DNA from 3 places in the Actinoalloteichus hoggarensis genome. Region 1 is predicted to be linked to each of the others. Evidence: predicted binding sites of a transcription regulator. Region 1 holds the regulator's gene; each other region holds the start of a gene.
The links. The regulator LexA, encoded in region 1, represses DNA repair genes until DNA is damaged. The targets are predictions, from matches to a motif close to CGAACACGTGTTCG.
Positions count from the first base shown of each region.

Region 1 (6,088 bases):
CTGGCCCAGCTCCGGTATCTGCTGCCGAGGCTGCGTGGCTGGGGTGACGCGATGTCCCGGCAGGCGGGCGGCCAGATGGGCAACGGCGGCATCGGCACCCGAGGCCCCGGTGAGACGAAGCTCGAGACGGACCGCAGGCGGATTCACAAGCGGATATCGAAGCTGCGTCGCGAGATCCTCGACATGAGCAGGATGCGCGAGACCAAGCGGGGCCGGCGGATCGCCAACGAGATTCCCAGCGTCGCCATCGCCGGCTACACCAACGCAGGCAAGTCGAGTCTGCTCAACGCCATCACCGGCGCGGACGTCCTGGTCGAGGACGCGCTGTTCGCGACGCTCGACCCGACCACCCGTCGCGGTACGACGCCGGACGGACGGACACTGACCTACACCGACACCGTGGGCTTCGTCCGGCACCTGCCTCATCAGCTGGTCGACGCTTTCCACTCCACGCTGGAGGAGGTGGGCGAGGCACAGCTGCTGGTGCACGTCGTGGACGGCGCGGACCCGCGGCCAGAGCGTCAGGTCTCCTCCGTGCGCGACGTGCTGGCCGAGATCACCAAGGACCGCGACGAGCAGATGCCGCCGGAACTGCTCGTGGTGAACAAGACGGATGCGGCCGACGAGGTCGCCGTCGCCCGGCTGCGACACCTGCTGCCGGGCGCGGTCTTCGTCTCGGCCCGTACCGGTGCGGGCATCGAGGCCCTCCGTGAGCGCATCGCTGAACTGATTCCCCGGCCGGACTCGCTCGTCGAGGTCTTCGTGCCCTATACGGACGGTCGGCTGGCCGCGCGTCTGCACGCGGAGGGCGAGGTCCTGGAAGAACGGCATTCTGATGAGGGCACGACGATCCGGGCACGGGTGGGCGAGAGCCTGGCAGCCGAGCTGGCCGACTCGCTCGTGGAGGCCGCCGCGGACTGAGCGACGCGGAGAGGCGAGGGCGGCGCGTAGGGTTGTGCCGCTGCTCGCCGCAGGGCTGCTCGCCTCGGCGGCGCCCGCCTGGGCGGCCGTCGCCGTTCCCGAGCCGGAGCCGGTGTGCGTGATGACCGATCCGGCGGTCACCATGCTCTCGGGCCTGGTGTCCGACGGCGACCGCTGGTACATGGTCAACGACCACGATCCGCTCGTTCAGGTGTTCGTGGTCGGGCGGGACTGCGTCGTCGAGAGGGTGATCCCGACCGGGGTCGATCATTACGACGTCGGCGATCTGGCGATGGCTCCCGACGGGACCCTGTGGGTCGCGGAGACGGGGGACAACCGACTTCGACGCGAGACGGTCGCTCTGGTCTCCGTCCGGCCGGACGGGGTCGCCGCACTGCATCGACTCACCTACCCGGACGGCCCGCGCGACGCCGAGGCGCTGCTGATCGGTCGCGACGGCGTCCCGTACATCGTGACGAAGCAGCTGATCGGCCCGGCGGAGATCTACCGGCCTGCCGAGCCGTTGGCCGTGCCGGGCCCGGTGCCTCTGGAACGGGTGGGCGAGGTACGGCTGAGCGGCTCGGACACTCCCGGCGGCCCTGTGCCGGGCTTCGTCGGCTCCTTCCTGGTCACCGGTGGTTCAGTTCACCCGGACGGGACGATGGTGGCCCTGCGCACCTACACCGACGCCTACCTCTTCTCCGCGCCCGACGGTGACGTGCTCAGCGCGCTGGCGGGTGAACCACTGCGTATCCCGCTGCCGAACGAGCCGCAGGGCGAGGCGGTGGCGTGGGAACCGGACGGGACGCTGCTCAGCGGTTCGGAGGGCGCGGATCAGCCGATCCGTGCGGTGCCTGATGCCGCCGGACTCCTCGTGGCGGAGCTGGAACGTCGGGATCGGGAGGCGGCGGCGTCGACCGACCCGGAACCCGAACGCGGCGAGTCCGTCCACGGCGCAGCGCGGTCGGGGGAGGCCTCGGCGAACTCGGATGCGGTGAGCTCGCCGCGGTGGCAGGAGTTGGGACTCAGCGTGAGCGCCGTGCTGATCGCGGCGGCGACGCTGGCGTGGTGGCGCGGCAGGGGCCGCCGCGCCCGGCGGTGACCGTGCCGCCTGCACGGCGTAAGCGGCGTTCGCGGACGCAGGCGTGGAGCCCGGTGGGCCGAGGGGCGTCACCGGCCGTCCGCCGCACCGCGGGGTGTGAAATGGGTTCCGACCATCGGAGGGGCCGGTGGCGCCGTGCACCGGCCGCCGCCGTCCTACCGAAGCCGGGACGTCGCCCGGAGCCCGCGCGCCGTGTCGCCGCCACCGCGACCGGCCCGCCGTCGGTGAAAGGGCACTGCAGGGTGGCGGTCCTGCGGTGCCTCGTCCCGCCGCCTGCCGGGCCGGTCGTGCGGCCGGGCCGGTCGCGTGCGTCTAGAGCCTGCGTAGCACGGCGACGACCTTGCCGAGGATCGTCGACTCGTCGCCGAGGATCGGTTCGTAGGCCGGATTGCGCGGCATCAGCCACACATGGTCGTCCCGTCGCTTGAAGGTCTTCACCGTGGCCTCGCCGTCGATCATCGCGGCGACGACGTCGCCGTTCTCGGCGGTGGGCTGTTGGCGCACGACCACCCAGTCGCCGTCGGTGATCGCCACGTCGATCATCGAGTCGCCCGCGACCTTCAGCAGGAACAGCGAACCCTCGCCGACGATCTCGCGAGGCAGCGGGAAGACGTCCTCCACGGCCTGCTCCGCGAGGATCGGTCCGCCTGCGGCGATCCTGCCCAGCATCGGGACGTACACGGGCGCGCCGTCCGCATCGGTCGCCGTGCCCGCCGCCTGTGCGACACGGTCGACGGGCAGCACGCCGACGGCCCGAGGTCGGTTCGGGTCGCGGCGCAGATAGCCCTTGCGCTCCAGGGTCCTGAGCTGGTGTGCGACCGAGGAGGTGGAGGTCAGCCCGACCGCCTCGCCGATCTCCCGCACGCTCGGCGGGTAGCCGTTGCGATCCAGCCACTCACGGATCACCGCCAGCACTCTCTGCTGCCGGGGGGTCAACTCCTCGACCGTCGTGGTCTCGGACTGCTCGGGTAGTGCACGCACCGCCGCGCCATCGCGCGCGCCGCCGGTGTCCTGCGCCGTCGTCTTGCGTGCCATCTCGTGCCTCCCGGCCTGTCGTGCAGGCCTCACTCCGCCACCCTTCGCGGGTGCCCCATCAGTCATTCTCACGCTACGTGCTCGTGGAGAGACCACAACGGTAACTCGTGAACTACGCAAGATCAAACACCTGTTCGAAGGAATTCGTCCCCCGGGCTGGCCATCTCGCGAATGTGGTGATACAAATTCGCACAGCGGTTCGATCGAACGTCTGTTCGAATCATGAAAGACCTTCGCGGGAGGACTCGTGACCATCATCTCGGACGAGCGCACCCGAAGTCCTCGGGGCGATGGCGGTGCCCCCGGCGATCGGCGGCCGGGGCGGGCCCGCTCGCGCCCGCGACGGGCGGAGCGTCTCGTCGTGGACCGGGCGGCGGCACGGCGTGGTCGGCTGCTGCGGCTGGGCACGGCGTGTTCGGCGGGCGGTTCAGGAGTGTGTCGCGTGCGGCGAGGGCCGGGCAGGCCGAGGGCGGGTCGGTACCGGGTCGGGGCGTTCGGGTCGAGCCTGTGGGCGCTGCTGCTCGTCGCGGCGCTGCTCGGAGCGGCCTGGGTCTCGTCCCGGCCCGCCGCCGACGGCCCGGTCCCCGTCGAGACGACGACTGTCACGGTGGGGGCGGGCGAGACGGTCTGGTCGATAGCGCGGCGGACGGTCCCCGAGAGTGCCCCGGCGGAGGTCGTCGAGCGAATTCGACTGCTCAACGGGCCCGACATCGCCGAGCTGCGCGTGGGTCGGGTGCTGCGGGTCCCCGCGGCGGGCCGAGGCTTACGCGGGTGAGTCGGGGCCTCGCCTCGTCGGTCTCCTCGACCGGCGTGTCGGACCGCATGTCGACTTGCAATCCGATCGATCGGAGCCTAGGTTCTACCCCAACATCTTGTGGTTGCACCGGCTGGCGTGTCCACAGATTGGGGTTTTGCCACAGTTCGTGCTGAGGCGGTGGCAGAATGACACGGGCAGCTCTCGGTGACCGGTTATGTGAGGTGATGGATCGTGCGGTGCCCGTTCTGCAGGCACCCCGACTCGCGCGTGGTCGACTCCCGTGAGGTGGAGGACGGTCAGGCGATTCGGCGCAGACGATCCTGCTCCGACTGCGGGCGGCGGTTCACCACCGTAGAGGAGTCGGTCCTCGCCGTGGTGAAACGCTCCGGGGTCACCGAGCCGTTCAGCCGGGACAAGGTCGTCCGAGGCGTCCGACGTGCCTGTCAGGGCAGGCCGGTCAACGAGGACGCACTGCAGCAGCTGGCACATCGGGTCGAGGACGCCATCCGGGCGACCGGGTGCGCGGAGATCCCCAGTAACGAGGTCGGACTGGCGATCCTCAGCCCGCTGCGCAGCCTTGACGAGGTCGCCTATCTGCGCTTCGCGAGTGTGTACAGATCCTTCTCCTCGGTGGAGGACTTCGAGAAGGAGATCGCCGAACTGCGGACGGCGGACCCTGCGGGCGAACGGCCTTCTGGAGAGGCCCTCGTCTGATCGACACGCTGACGGGCGGCGGCGGCGGCCCTTTCGGCGGACGGGTGGGAATCACAGTGCGGCACCGTCTCGGCTCGGGCTGAGACGGTGCGATCAGCGATGAACACGGTGCGGTACCGAGCCGGGTCCCGGCCGGACGATGAGGGGATCGTCCGGGCCTTCGACCCTGGAGAATGAGAGTGAGCGGCATGACAGAGACCGTCGGGAGTGCGCCGGCACGGTCCAAGCGGGCCAAGGCGGCGGCGAACACGGCGAGCCCGTCGGGCGAGCCGGGCGGCGACGCGGGGGCGCGTCTCCGAGTGCGCCGAGTGCACACCACTGAGGGCGTCCATCCCTACGACGAGGTGACGTGGCAGCACCGCGACGTGGTGATGACGAACTGGCGTGACGGTTCGGTCAACTTCGAGCAGCGTGGCGTCGAGTACCCCGACTTCTGGTCGGTCAACGCCGTCAACATCGTCACGAGCAAGTACTTCCGCGGTGCGGTCGGCTCCGAGCAGCGGGAGCACAGCCTGCGGCAGCTCATCGACCGGGTCGTCAAGACCTACGTCGCGGCGGGCGTCGAGAACGCCTATTTCGACACCGACGAGGACGCGCTGGTCTTCGAGCACGAGTTGACCTGGATGCTGTTGCACCAGGTGTTCAGCTTCAACTCCCCGGTGTGGTTCAACGTCGGGACGACCTCGCCGCAGCAGGTCTCGGCCTGTTTCATCCTCGCCGTCGACGACACGATGGAGTCGATCCTCAACTGGTACCGAGAAGAGGGGCTGATCTTCAAGGGCGGCTCGGGCGCGGGATTGAACCTGTCGCGCATCCGGTCCTCCCGTGAGCTGCTCTCCTCGGGTGGGACCGCCTCCGGCCCGGTGTCGTTCATGCGTGGCGCCGACGCCTCCGCAGGCACCATCAAGTCCGGCGGTGCCACCCGGCGTGCCGCCAAGATGGTCGTCCTCGACGTCGATCACCCCGACATCGCGGAGTTCGTCGAGACCAAGGCCAAGGAGGAGGCGAAGGTCCGCGTGCTGCGTGACGCGGGCTTCGACATGGACCTGGGCGGCTCCGACATCGTGTCGGTGCAGTACCAGAACGCGAACAACTCCGTGCGGGTCTCCGACGAGTTCATGCGGGCGGTGGAGTCCAAGGGCGACTTCGGTCTTCGTGCCAGGCTCACCGGCGAGGTGATCGACGAGGTCGACGCGGAGGACCTCTTCGGCAAGATCGCCCAGGCGGCCTGGGAATGCGCCGACCCGGGGATCCAGTACGACGGGACGATCAACGACTGGCACACCTGCCCGGAGTCGGGGCGTATCTCCGCGTCCAACCCGTGCTCGGAGTACATGCACCTGGACAATTCCAGCTGCAACCTGGCCTCGCTCAACCTGATGAAGTTCCTCAAGGAGGACGGCACCTTCGACGGTGAGCTCTTCGAGAAGTCGGTCGAACTGGTCATCACCGCGATGGACATCTCGATCTGCTTCGCGGACTTCCCGACCGAGGCCATCGGCGACACCACCCGCCGGTTCCGTCAGTTGGGAATCGGCTACGCCAACCTGGGCGCACTG
Region 1 is NZ_CP022521.1:1,826,681-1,832,768, forward strand. Features, by position in the region: gene hflX (GTPase HflX) at 1-921, shown strand, start outside; gene AHOG_RS08145 (hypothetical protein) at 956-2,023, shown strand; gene lexA (transcriptional repressor LexA) at 2,336-3,058, opposite strand; gene AHOG_RS08155 (LysM peptidoglycan-binding domain-containing protein) at 3,306-3,833, shown strand; gene nrdR (transcriptional regulator NrdR) at 4,047-4,529, shown strand; gene AHOG_RS08165 (vitamin B12-dependent ribonucleotide reductase) at 4,718-6,088, shown strand, end outside.

Region 2 (6,088 bases), 2.7 Mb from region 1:
CGTGCCAACGCTGCTGCACCTGGGCGGGAGTCGAGATCCGGTGTGACGCTGCCATCCGCCCATTCTGCGACAGGACGCCGACGAGTCGGGCCGGCCGGTCCCGCCCGGTCCGGCCGCTTCGCCGCCGCGCAGGCCTGCGTCGGGGCTCGTGGGAACCCGCCGTGTCGACGACTCCGGCGGCGAGGCGGCCGCTGGACGCGATCGAGGGCTTCGGCCACTCAGGCGGCTCAGAACAGGCCCGACGCCACGTCCTCGGTCCTGGCATGACGTTCGCACCGTCCTCCGCCCGTCGCGACGGCGCACGGCTTTCCGCCCTTGGTGATCGCACCGCACCGCACGGCGGGATCGTGCACATGACACAGGCCGGACGGGCGCGCCACGGTCGGACAGTCCTTACCGGACCGGGTGAGTGCCTGACAGCGTGCCTTCGGCTCCGCGTCGGTACGGGCGGCTCCCCGAGTCTTCGCAGCCGGCTTCGCGACCGAGGGCACGGCAGGCGGGCGGGCGTCCTGTCCTACCGCGATTCCGCGCGCCTCCCGGACACCCTGGACGGCGAGCCGATCTGCTCGCTCGTTGTCGGGGTGCCCCGCGTGTCCCTTCACCCAGTGCCACTCGACTCGATGCCTGGCGGTCGCCGCGTCCAGCTCACGCCAGAGGTCGGCGTTCTTGACCGGCTCTCTGGCGCTGGTCTGCCACCCGTTGCTCTTCCACCGGTGCACCCACTGGGTGACGCCGTTCTTGACATAGGTGCTGTCGGTGTACAGCCGCACCACGGCCGGACGGGTCAGGCTCTCCAACGCCCGCAGTGGTGCCGTCAGCTCCATCCGATTGTTCGTCGTCACGGCGGACTCGCTGCCGTACAGCTCCCGCTCGTGTCTGCCGTACCGCAGCACGGCGCCCCAGCCGCCCGGACCGGGGTTCGGGCTGCATGCCCCGTCGGTGTAGATCTCGACGATCTGCTCGGCGTCCTCACTCGGCATCGGCCGACGATAGCGGGGCGCGGGACGCCGCCGAACCGCCGCCGACGGTGTCGGAACCGGCCGTCGACCGCGGGCGACGGCGACACGGTCGAGAAGGTCCCGGCGTCCCCGGCCGCGGCGTCGTCGAGTCGTGCTCCACGAAGCCTGCTCACGGCCCTGCGCGTCGGCCCCTGCCGGACATCGTGGTCGCCAGGCCGTCCAGCGCCTCGGGTGCTCGCACCTCGGCCGCCATCCGGACCGGGCCCTGTCGCGACTCAGGGTCGGGGCAGCTCCGCGGCCACGTCGGCCGCCGCCTGGAGGAGCGCCGCGTCGACCCGGCCGCCCACCGCCTCGGTCTCGGCGATGGTCACCGTCGTACCGAGGGATCGGGACCGATAGTGATCGGCCGAGAACGAGACGTCGGCCATGTCCAGCAGTCCCGCACCCAATGGTCGGATGTCACCGGAGCCGTGGACGTCGATGACGCCGGTGAACTCCCGGGCGCTGCCGCGCTCGGAGAACTCGACCCAGGCCACCGAGACGAGGATGGTGCCGCCCACACCGTCGAGGGCGAACAGCATGCGATCCAGCGATCGACACGGCGTGTGCAGGAGGAACGTCCGCACCTGGCCGAAGGCGGCGCCGACGCAGTCCGACTCCCGCCGCGCCGCCTGCCTTCTCACGCGTGTCCCCAGCCGCTTCCATGCGTCGCCCGCGTCACCTCTGCGTGCCGAGCCCTTGGCCTGATTCGTGCGAACGCGCAGCGACCCGCTCAGCGACGACCCGCCCGATGAGCCGGAACCGCCCGTGACACCCGTTCCGCCGAGCGTGCCCGTACCGCTCAGCACGGCGCCGCCCCCACCGCCGAGGGTCACGCCGCCTGCCGCGGCGGTGCCCAGCGCCATCACACAGGCGGCCGTCACCACGCCGCTCATCCGGCTGCCCTTGTCGGAGCCGCCGCCCGGCCCGCCGATCCTGCGATTCATTCCGCTCCTCGTCACCGCGCCGACACCGGCCGTGGAGTTAACGAGAGGACACCGCGGAGCGTGACGGTTTCAGGCAGGTTCGATCTTGGCGGACTGCGGACTGCGGACTGCGGACTGCGGACTGCGGACTGCGGCCTCGGCGCGCCCTCGTCGAGGAGACGGCCGATGCGGCGGCCTCTGGCAGGCCGGCCGATGCCCCGTCCGGCGACGGACCGCAACCCGCCCTGTCCGCCTGATGCCGCCGGCTCAGTGCCCCGTCGAGACACCTGCCCTCGGCGTCGTTCGACGTCGTGGCGAACCCGTGCCCCCGGGTTCAGGGGTCTGGTGGGTGGACGACCGACGACGGGCTCAGCATGCGATGACGTACGTCGACGTCGAGCACCTCGCGGTCTCCGTGGACGTCGGGTGCCGCAGGCATCCGCCGCGCCGCGCCCAGAGCCCCCGCCGTCGGACCAGCCGAGCGTCGTCACGACGACGAGACCGCACATCCGATCGAGGAGCGCCGGACGATCGCGGCCGGCGACGGTCCGGCGGCATGCGCCGGTTCACCAGCCTCGACTTCGCCATTCCCCCAGGTGCGGACGCTCCGCGCCGAGCGTGGTGTCGTCGCCGTGACCCGGATACACCCAGGTGTCGTCCGGCAGGACGTCGAAGATCCGTGTCTCCAGGTCGTCCATCAGGCTCGTGAAGTCCTCGGGGCTCGTCGTCCGTCCCGGTCCGCCGGGGAACAGCGAGTCGCCGGTGAACAGGTGCGCCGAGCCCTGCGGGTCGCGGTACAGCAGCGCGATCGAGCCGGGTGTGTGTCCTCGCAGGTGGATCACCTCGAGCTCGGAGCGCCCGACCTCCAGCGTGTGCCCGTTCTCCAACAGGAAGTCCAGCGGGACCGGCAGCGCCTCGGCATCGGCCGGGTGCGCGGCGAGATTGGTCCCGTAGGCGCCTGCCACCGCGCCCAACGCCTGCCAGTGATCGGGATGGCCGTGGGTGGTGACGATGGTGCGCAGGCGCGGCCTGTCGTCCTCGTGGCCCAGGAGGTCCGAGAGACGCTCAGGGTCGGCGGCGGCGTCGATGAGCACGGCATCGCCGCTGCGTGGGCAGTGCAGCACGTAGGCGTTGTTGTCCATCGGCCCGACCGACACCTTGGTGATGGTCAGCTCGGCGAGTTCACGACGCACGGCCGGGCCGCCGGGTTCGACATGACCGGTGTACTCCTGTGACACGTCCACGGACCGAGCCTAGAACCACGGCCCGTGGACGCCCGCACCGGCCGCCCGTCGGACCGCCGCGGGGTGGATGGGCTGGTGGGGATCACTCTGGTGGGGCGCCGGTCGCCGCCTCGTCAGTCCCATTCCGGCAGCGCGGGCAGCGTGCCGAGCAGTTCGGCTCCGTCGCCGCGGCCGATGAGCCAGCCGAGCACGGGCTTCGCCTTCCCGCGCACCGCGGGCGGGCCGTCGTCGGTGGCCGAGCCGATGAAGAAGGTGCGCTCGGTGCCGTCCGCGAACTCGACCCGCAGCCCGAATCGGGGCGCGTCATCCCTCGACCGGTATCGGGTGATGACGTCGACCAGCATCAACTCGATCTGGTCGTCGGGAATGTCGTCGATACCCGGTCCGACGTCGAGATCGACGAGGTGGATCCACACCTCTCGCTGCCTGATCCAGGGGATCTCGTCGGCCTGGAACGTCCGGCCGCGCCCGACGACCTGGGCGGCCCAGGCGGACTCGTCCAGGCCCGCGGCGGCCGCGTCGAAGCGTTCCGTCGCCGCGCGTACGTCCTCGCCGAGGAGTCGTGCGGGGCGGTCCACGCCCTCCTCGATGTCGGCGTTGCGATCGGCCGCGCTCTGATACATCGGATGCTCGACGTCGGTACGAGCCCAGGTGAGCAGGTTGACCAGGCCGTCCGCGTTCCGTGCCAGGTGGGTCAGCACGTGCGCCCTGGACCAGCCCGGCAACAGACTGGGCCCGGACACGACCGTGTCATCCAGGCTCTCCACCACCTCCAGCAACGCCCGGTTGGCCACCTCCAGTGCTCGCAGGCCCGCCGCGGCACTGGCCGCGGCACCGCCGACGCTGGTCCGGGGCGCCACCAGGCTCTCTTCGAGAGGCTGTGGATGGGACAGGTGGAGTTCTGCCATGACTGCTTCTCTCCCCGACTTCAGGGGACGTGCCTTGCACTTCCAGCGTAGGCCTGTTTCGACCGACGTAGGAAGCACCCGATCGGGGACTTGCCCACTACTTCGTGTGGCTCTCGTTGCAGAGAGTCGCGAATCTTATCGCTGGTGTGAGGCTAGGCACTCTCAGGCAGCCTCAGTGCTCGACGGACAGTCACGAAGACCCGTTCCTGTCAGAGGGCGGACCTAGCATGGAGTCTGGCCTGCGCCCGCTCGGTTGCGCGACTCGCCGAGCGCGATGCCCCAGGTCTGCGGCGGGTGCGCCACCCTGTCGCACGGAATTCTCGACCGACTCGGGCCGATGACCTCTCGCTCGGGCACGTGATCAGTTGAAGGGACCACAGTGTCAGACCGCCTCGTCGTTCGCGGCGCTCGCGAGCACAACCTCCGCGGTGTCGACCTGGACCTGCCCAGGGACAGCCTCGTCGTGTTCACCGGACTGTCCGGCTCCGGAAAGTCGAGCCTCGCCTTCGACACCATCTTCGCGGAGGGCCAGCGTCGCTACGTGGAGTCGCTGTCCGCCTACGCACGGCAGTTCCTCGGGCAGATGGACAAGCCCGACGTCGACTTCATCGAAGGCCTCTCGCCCGCGGTGTCGATCGACCAGAAGTCGACCAACCGCAACCCCCGCTCCACGGTCGGCACCATCACCGAGGTCTACGACTACCTGCGGCTGCTCTACGCACGCGCAGGCAAGCCGCACTGCCCGACGTGCGGCCACGCCATCAGCAGGCAGACCCCGCAGCAGATCGTCGACCAGGTGCTCGAGCTCCCGGAGAGCACCCGATTCCAGGTGCTCGCCCCCGTCGTGCGCGGCCGTAAGGGCGAGTACGTCGACCTCTTCGCCGAACTGCCCACTCAGGGCTACTCCCGAGTGCGCGTCGACGGCGTGGTCCACTCCCTCACCGACCCGCCCAAGCTCAAGAAGCAGGAGAAGCACGACATCGAGGTCGTGATCGACCGGCTCGCCGTGAAGGCCTCGGCGAAGCAGCGACTCACCGACTCCGTCGAGACGGCGCTGCGGCTGGCCGACGGCCTCGTCGTGCTCGATTTCGTCGACCTCCCCGAGCACGACACCGGCCGAGAGCGCCGGTTCTCCGAACGGATGGCCTGTCCCAACGGGCACTCGCTGGCCGTCGACGACCTCGAACCTCGATCGTTCTCCTTCAACTCGCCCTACGGCGCCTGCCCCGAGTGCACCGGGCTCGGCGTCCGCAAGGAGGTCGACCCCGAACTCGTGGTGCCGGACGACGAGCTGTCCCTCGCCGAGGGAGCCATCGCGCCCTGGGCATCCGGCCAGACCGCCGACTACTTCACCCGACTCCTGGAGTCGCTGGCGGAGAAGGTCGGGTTCCAGATGGACATGCCGTGGCGGGGCCTGCCCGCCCGCGTGCAGAAGGCCGTGCTGCACGGCGTCGACGAGAAGGTGCACGTCCGCTACAGCAACCGCTACGGACGCGAGCGGTCGTACTACGCCGCGTTCGAAGGCGTGATCCCCTTCCTGGAGCGCAGGCAGGAGCAGACCGAGTCCGAGTTCATGCGGGACAAGTACGAGGGCTACATGCGGGAGGTGCCCTGCCCGGCCTGTCAGGGCACCCGGCTCAAGCCGGAGATCCTGGCCGTCACGCTGGCGCACCGCGACCAGGGCGACAAGTCCATCGCCGAGGTCTGCGCGATGAGCGTCGCGGAGTGCGCCCGCTTCCTCGAAGGTCTTGCCCTGGGCGAACGCGAGGAGATGATCGCGGGCCGCGTCCTCAAGGAGGTGGCCGCTCGGCTGGGCTTCCTGCTGGACGTCGGCCTGGACTACCTGTCCCTCGACCGCGCGGCGGGCACGCTCTCCGGCGGGGAGGCGCAGCGGATCAGGCTGGCCACGCAGATCGGCTCCGGTCTGGTGGGCGTGCTCTACGTGCTGGACGAGCCCTCCATCGGACTGCATCAGCGGGACAACCACCGGCTGATCGAGACGCTGAGCAGGC
Region 2 is NZ_CP022521.1:4,554,961-4,561,048, reverse strand. Features, by position in the region: gene AHOG_RS19315 (hypothetical protein) at 1-55, opposite strand, end outside; partial or broken gene rnhA (ribonuclease HI) at 528-980, opposite strand; gene AHOG_RS19305 (hypothetical protein) at 1,235-1,945, opposite strand; gene AHOG_RS19300 (MBL fold metallo-hydrolase) at 2,491-3,168, opposite strand; gene AHOG_RS19295 (maleylpyruvate isomerase family mycothiol-dependent enzyme) at 3,282-4,076, opposite strand; gene uvrA (excinuclease ABC subunit UvrA) at 4,456-6,088, shown strand, end outside.
Region 2: a site for LexA is predicted at 4,270-4,283, ahead of uvrA (excinuclease ABC subunit UvrA). Genes of this name have one in related genera too.

Region 3 (6,088 bases), 3.1 Mb from region 1:
GAACCCCGCCGCCGACCGGCACTCTGGCTCTGGCCGACCGCGAGTGGAGTGCCGTTGCGTTCGTCAAGTCACCCATCATCGGGCCGAGCAGGCACGCCTTCCATACCTGACGGAACCGCAGCGGCGAGGCAGATGTGGCACCGGCCTCCGGGGCCGGTGCGGATCGCAACGCCGCCTGCCGCCCCGCGAGGACGTCGCCGACGGGTGGCACCGGCCCTGAAATACCGGTGCGGATCGCGGTCACAGATCGTGGTCGCCATCTGCCGGTTGACGTGGCACCGGCGCTCCAGCGCAGCACCGACCACGACAACACGAGCGTCGACGCCGGCCCGTCTCAATCCCGCCTAGGACCCCGCATCCGCGCGGAAGGACCTTGCCACCCACCGTCTGAACGGGGACGCGGCGGGCGACGTCGGCCGCAGGCGATCCGCTCGGCAGCACCGCATCGCAGACACGGCGGCTCGGGCCGCCCGGCCGAGCCACGCCCCGCCTACGCCCCAGGACCCAGGACCGCAGACCCAGGACTCAGGACCGAAGAGCCAGGACTCAGGACCGAAGACCCGGCCCCCGGCGCCCAAGACCCAGCACCCGCGCCTATCGGCGCACGGCCCGGCGGCGGCAGGCTGGAACCACCGCCGCCGGGCCGTCTTTTCACCGGGTGGCCACGTTCAACAACACCCAGAGCTGGGCGAGCGCGTCGGCGTCGCCGTCCATGGTGACCGCCCAGTCCGGCAGCCTGCCCCAGAGCCAGAGGTAGACGTGGAAGGGGTCGCCCGAGACCGTCGCGTCGACCTTCGGCGTCGCGTCCGGCGGCAGGGCCCGCACCGTCGTACCGGTGGCGCCCGCGTGCGTCAGCCAGACCCGGCCGCCCGTCCGTACCGCCACGGTGGCCTGCCGCGACGCGGTGATCGCCAGCTCGCCGAGACGGTGATCGAACCACAGTGTCAGGACCTCGTCGACGCCGTCCACCGCGATGTCGGTGTCGACGTGGTCGCAGCGCACACCCGCCGCGGCCTGCACGTCGACCCGGTGCACGATCGTCTCGTGGGTGAGACGCCGCGCCCAGAAGCCGAAGCTGCCGTCGGCGGGCCACCACGTCGGGCAGCGCTCCTCGGGCCGGTGCGCGGACAGTTCCCCCGCCACCTCGGCGAGCCCGGTCCGCAGATACTCCGCGAGCGGCCGATCGTCGCCCTGCCGGGGAAGGTGCACCTCGCGGGCCGGGACGGGGGTCCCGCCCGGCGAGCGGGTCCAGTCCGCGGTGGACCGGTAGACGTCGCCGAGCCGCCGCGCCGTCTCGGCCAGGGTCAGGCCGGGGCAGCCCGGCACCGGACTGTCGCCGGGCGCGCTGCCCACACAGGAGGCGAGCCGTTCGCCGTCGATGGACAGGACGTCGAGGAACCGCTCGTAGTCGATCGCCGTCACGCGCCTCATCGCCCGCCTCCCCACACCGCCGACTCGGCCAGCGCCGTGAACTGATGCACCTGGCGTTCGAGGTCGTCGGCATCCCGGACCGACACGGCGCGCAGGACGCCGGCCTGCACGGCCGCGTGTCGGGCCGCGCAGGATTCGAAGAAGCCCGCCCACTCGGCGAACTCCGGCGCGGCGCTGGAGAGCAGCCACCACACGCTGCGCGGGCCGCCCGGGCTCGGCTCCGGCCGGCTTCTGGCGGCCAGCACCGCCGTGCCCGCGCGCAGCGCACTCAGATAGGAGTGCAGGTAGCGGTCGTGGTGACTGATCGCACGGCAGGACTCGGCCAATGCGAGACGGGCCTGTTCGAGAAGGGCGAGCGCAGCGGAGGAGGGCACGGGCGCGGGCCGCATCGCCGGGACTGTCCGAAGGGGAAGGACCCGGTGGGCGGGTCCGTGGTGGATCACGGCGGAGTCGTACTGAACGGACACGGCGGCCTCCGAAGGGAGCTTGCTCGCGAGGACGAGTCAGACTTGGTTCGAACTGATGTTCGAACTTCTCCACAGTAACCCGAGATGCCGACAACGCGCCAGGCGTGATCTGATGAACGGGTGAGCTCGATCGAGCACCCCGGTGTACGCAAGGTCGTGGCGGCGCTGGCCGAGGCGGGCCTGCCTGCCGCGGCGGAGGCCGTTCGTGTCCTCGAAGCCGACGTCCGCACGGCCGCGCAGGCCGCCGAGGCGGTGGGCGTCGACGTCGGTGCCATCGCCAACAGCCTGGTCTTCGACGCGGGTTCGACGCCGTTGCTGGCCCTCACCTCCGGCGCGCATCGCGCCGACACCGCGCTGCTCGCCTCGGCGATCGGCGTCGCGGCGGTCGGCCGGGCGACGCCCGACTTCGTGCGCACCCACACCGGCCAGCCCATCGGCGGCGTCTCCCCGGTGGGACACCCGGCACCGATCACCACGCTCATCGACGCGAGCCTCGCCGAGCATCCGGTGATCTGGGCGGCCGCGGGCCACCCGAAAGCACTGTTCCCGATCACCTTCGCGGAGCTGGTCACGCTGACCGGCGGTCGGGTGCTGGACGTCGCCGAAGCGGGGGGCGCTCGCAGGTGAGCGCGGCAGCGGCAGCGGGCGGAGACCGCTTCGTCGAACTGTCCGCCGAGGACATGCGGACGCGACTCACCGAGGCACTCCACATCTACGTCACCGCGATGCGCTACCCGCCCAGCGCCATGCACCACCGCGGTCCGACCTGGCTCTCCCACGCGAGCCGCGAGGGCTGGCGGGGCGTCGCGGCCCTCGATCACCGGGGCGGCATGGTCGGCGTGGCCTACGGATACCGGGGCGCACCCGGTCAATGGTGGTACGAACAGGTGAATCACGGGCTGCTCGAGACCGGCGACGCCGCAGGCGCCCGGCACTGGCTTCGTGACTACTTCGAGCTGACCGAGCTGCACGTGCTGCCCAAAGCACAGGGACACGGCATCGGCGAGGGGTTGCTGCGAATGCTGCTCGCCGACGCCGAGGGCGCCGACGTCCTGCTCTCCACCCCGGAGGGCCCCAGCCGGGCCTGGCGGCTGTATCGCCGTGTCGGCTTCAAGGACGTCCTGCGTGACTACCGCTTCGCGGGCGACTCCCGTCCCTTCGCGGTCCTGGGCCGCACCCTGCCCCTGGACTGACGGGCGCGACCTGCGCCGGGGGTGCCGCGCTCGGCGCCGCTGCCGCCGGATCGGCGCCGCCCGAACCCCGACGCCAGACGCCACCGAGGGCCGCCTGGGTGTCCGGCGCGCGGCGAGGCGCGGCCGCCACCGGTCGCAGGACGGCCAGGCAGCCCCGCGCGCGGGAGGAGCAGGCGCCCCGACATCGACCGACGGCGGGGCGCCTCGGCGGCTCACAACCGCGCGAGCTGCTCCCGGAGGTCGTCCAGCCCCAGCGCGCCCATCGCCAGGGCGTCGCGGTGGAAGGCCTTGATGTCGAAGTCGGCACCGCCCCGCTTCCTCGCGTCGTCCCTGGCGGCCAGCCAGAGCCGCTCGCCGAGCTTGTAGGACGGGGCCTGGCCGGGCCAGCCGAGGTAGCGGTCGATCTCGTCGCGCACCAGGTCCTGGTCCTCGATGGTCCTGGTGAGCATGAACTCCAGGCCCAGCTCCGGCGTCCAGCGCTCGCCCTCGTGGAAGCCGGTGCCCTTCGGGATCTCCAGCTCCAGGTGCATGCCGATGTCGACGATCACCCTGGCCGCCCGCAGCAGCTGCGCGTTGAGCATCCCCATCAGGTCGCCGTCGTCGGAGAGGTAGCCCAGTTCGCGCATCAGCCGTTCGGAGTACAGCGCCCAGCCCTCGCCGTGTCCGGACACCCAGCACATCAGGCGTTGGAACCTGTTGAGGCGCTCCCGCTCGTGGACGGCCGTCGCCACCTGGAGGTGATGCCCCGGCACGCCCTCGTGATAGACGGTGGTGACCTCACGCCAGGTGGCGAAGTCGGCTCGGCCGGTGTTCACCGACCACCACATCCGGCCCGGCCGGGACATGTCGTCGCTGGGGCCGGTGTAGTAGGCGCCGTTGCCGCCGCCGGGCGGGGCGATCCGGCACTCCAGGTTCATCAGCGCGTCGGGGATGTCGAAGTGCACGCCACGCAGCTCCCGCAGGGCGGCGTCGGAGAGGTTCTGCATCCACTGTTGGAAGGCGTCCTGGCCGGTGATCTGGTAGCGCGGGTCGGCGTCCAGTGCCGCGGCGGCCTCGGCGAGCGTGGCGCCGGGGCGCAGGACGCGACCCGCGACCTCCTTCATCTCCGTCTCGATGCGGAAGAACTCCTCCCAGCCCCAGGCGTAGGCCTCGGCCAGGTCCAGCCGCGCGCCGATGAAGTAGCGCGACCACAGCTGGTAGATCTCGGGCCCCGAGGCGTCCTTGGCCGGGGCCTTCGGCGCGAGGTCGGCGCGGAGGAACCGGGCGAAGTCGGCGTAGGCCCGGGAGGCGGCGTCCGCGCCCGCCGCCAGCTCGGTGCGCAGCGTGGCGCTCACGTCCGTCCGGTCGTCGGCGCCCTTGATCAACGAGGTGAAGAAGGAGTCGACGTCGCCGCCGCCGGACCAGGTGTCGCACTGTTCGGCGACCTTCTGGACCTGGCGCACCGCCGCGCAGCGCCCGGCGTCGGCGCCCGCGCCCAGCGACACCCGCAGGCCGGCGAGCGCGTCGGGGACGGCTCGCATCCGGGCGGCGATGTTCTCCCACTGCTCCGCGTCGTCGGTGGGCATCAGGTCGAAGATCTCGCGGATCTCCTGGACCGGGCTCGCGATGACGTTCAACGCGGAGGAGTCCAGTCCGGCCTGGTGGATCTCGTCGTGGAGGCCGATGCGCTCCTGGAACACGGCCTTGGCGATCCGCTCGGCGGCGTCGGTCGGCTCGGCCGCCGCCATCGCCCGCAGTGCCTCGGTCCCCAGCTCGTTCCTGGCCGCGAAGCCCTCCGGGGAGAAGTCGGTCAACTTGTGGTCGTGCCCCGGGACGCCGAAGACGGTGGCCTCGTTCGGGGAGAGCGCCACGAAGTCGTCGACGTAGCGGTCACTGATCTCATGGACGCCCTGGGCAGGAGGAGTGGAGGACATGCGGGCACGCTACCTGTTCGTCCCGCGCGGGTCGGCGGCTTTTTCGACCGAGGCCGACGGCGCGGGCAGGCACCCGGGCGGCGCTCCGGCGGGCCGTGGCGGGCGGCGGCACGATGGTGTCATCGGCTCGGCGGCGCCGCCGTGACTCGTGCGGCGGAGCCTCCGGCCGACTGTGCGACGGCGTCGGCGCGAGACGCGGTCTTCCCGACTCGGGCCCTGCCGGAGTGGTCGTCCGCAGGCGTGTGATCAGCGACGACGCCGTAAGACGAGAGATGTTCATACTCCCGAGTGGACCCCTGCTCATCTCAGGCGCGACCGCGGAACCTCCTGCGAAGATGAGCCGGTGGCCCCGATGACCCCCGTGACGCCCGCTCGTCGAAGGGCGTCGGCACTCGCTCTGCTCCTGGCGCTCATCGCCGTGCTCGCGGCCGGGTGTCTACGGCTCGACATCACGATGGCCATCAACGACCAGGATCGAGTCGCGGGACGGTTCGTCGTCGCCGCGCTGCCCACCCGTCCCGACGACGTCGGCCCGGTGATCCAGGTGCCGCCCGGGATGGACCAGCTCATCACCGTCGAGCCGTACGACTCCGACGGTTACGTCGGCACGCTGCTGACCTTCGACAACCTGACCTTCGAACAGCTCCAGGAGCTGGTCGCCCACGGCCCGCAGGCCACCCGCTATCGCTTCAACCTGCGACAGATCGGCGAGAACCTGTCCTTCAACACGACGATGGACCTGAACCAGGTGCGTGAGGAGAACGCCGACATCAGGATCGCCGTCACCTTCCCCGCCGAGGTGGACAACACCAACGGCCGCACCGAAGACCGCACGGTGACCTGGCAGCCGCGGGCGGGCCAGATGAACACCCTGCGGGCCTCGCTGGAGCACGGCGGAGCCGGCGACACCTGGATCTGGGGAGCGGTGATCATCGGCGCGCTCACCGGCAGCGCCTCGGTGCTGATCGGCATCCTCGCCCTGCACGCCCACCGGTACAGCCGCAGGCTGATCCGCCGCTGATCACGAGGGCGGCGCAGGCCGAGCGGGGCCGCGCCGCGATCGCCGCCGAGCCACGCCGCGTCG
Region 3 is NZ_CP022521.1:5,322,171-5,328,258, forward strand. Features, by position in the region: gene AHOG_RS22770 (NUDIX hydrolase) at 1-2, shown strand, start outside; gene AHOG_RS22775 (maleylpyruvate isomerase N-terminal domain-containing protein) at 652-1,431, opposite strand; gene AHOG_RS22780 (SAV_6107 family HEPN domain-containing protein) at 1,428-1,820, opposite strand; gene AHOG_RS22785 (YbaK/EbsC family protein) at 2,019-2,525, shown strand; gene AHOG_RS22790 (GNAT family N-acetyltransferase) at 2,579-3,091, shown strand; gene AHOG_RS22795 (DUF885 domain-containing protein) at 3,304-5,004, opposite strand; gene AHOG_RS28870 (hypothetical protein) at 5,003-5,149, shown strand; gene AHOG_RS22800 (DUF3153 domain-containing protein) at 5,357-6,025, shown strand.
Region 3: a site for LexA is predicted at 1,947-1,960, ahead of AHOG_RS22785 (YbaK/EbsC family protein). Genes of this name have one in related genera too.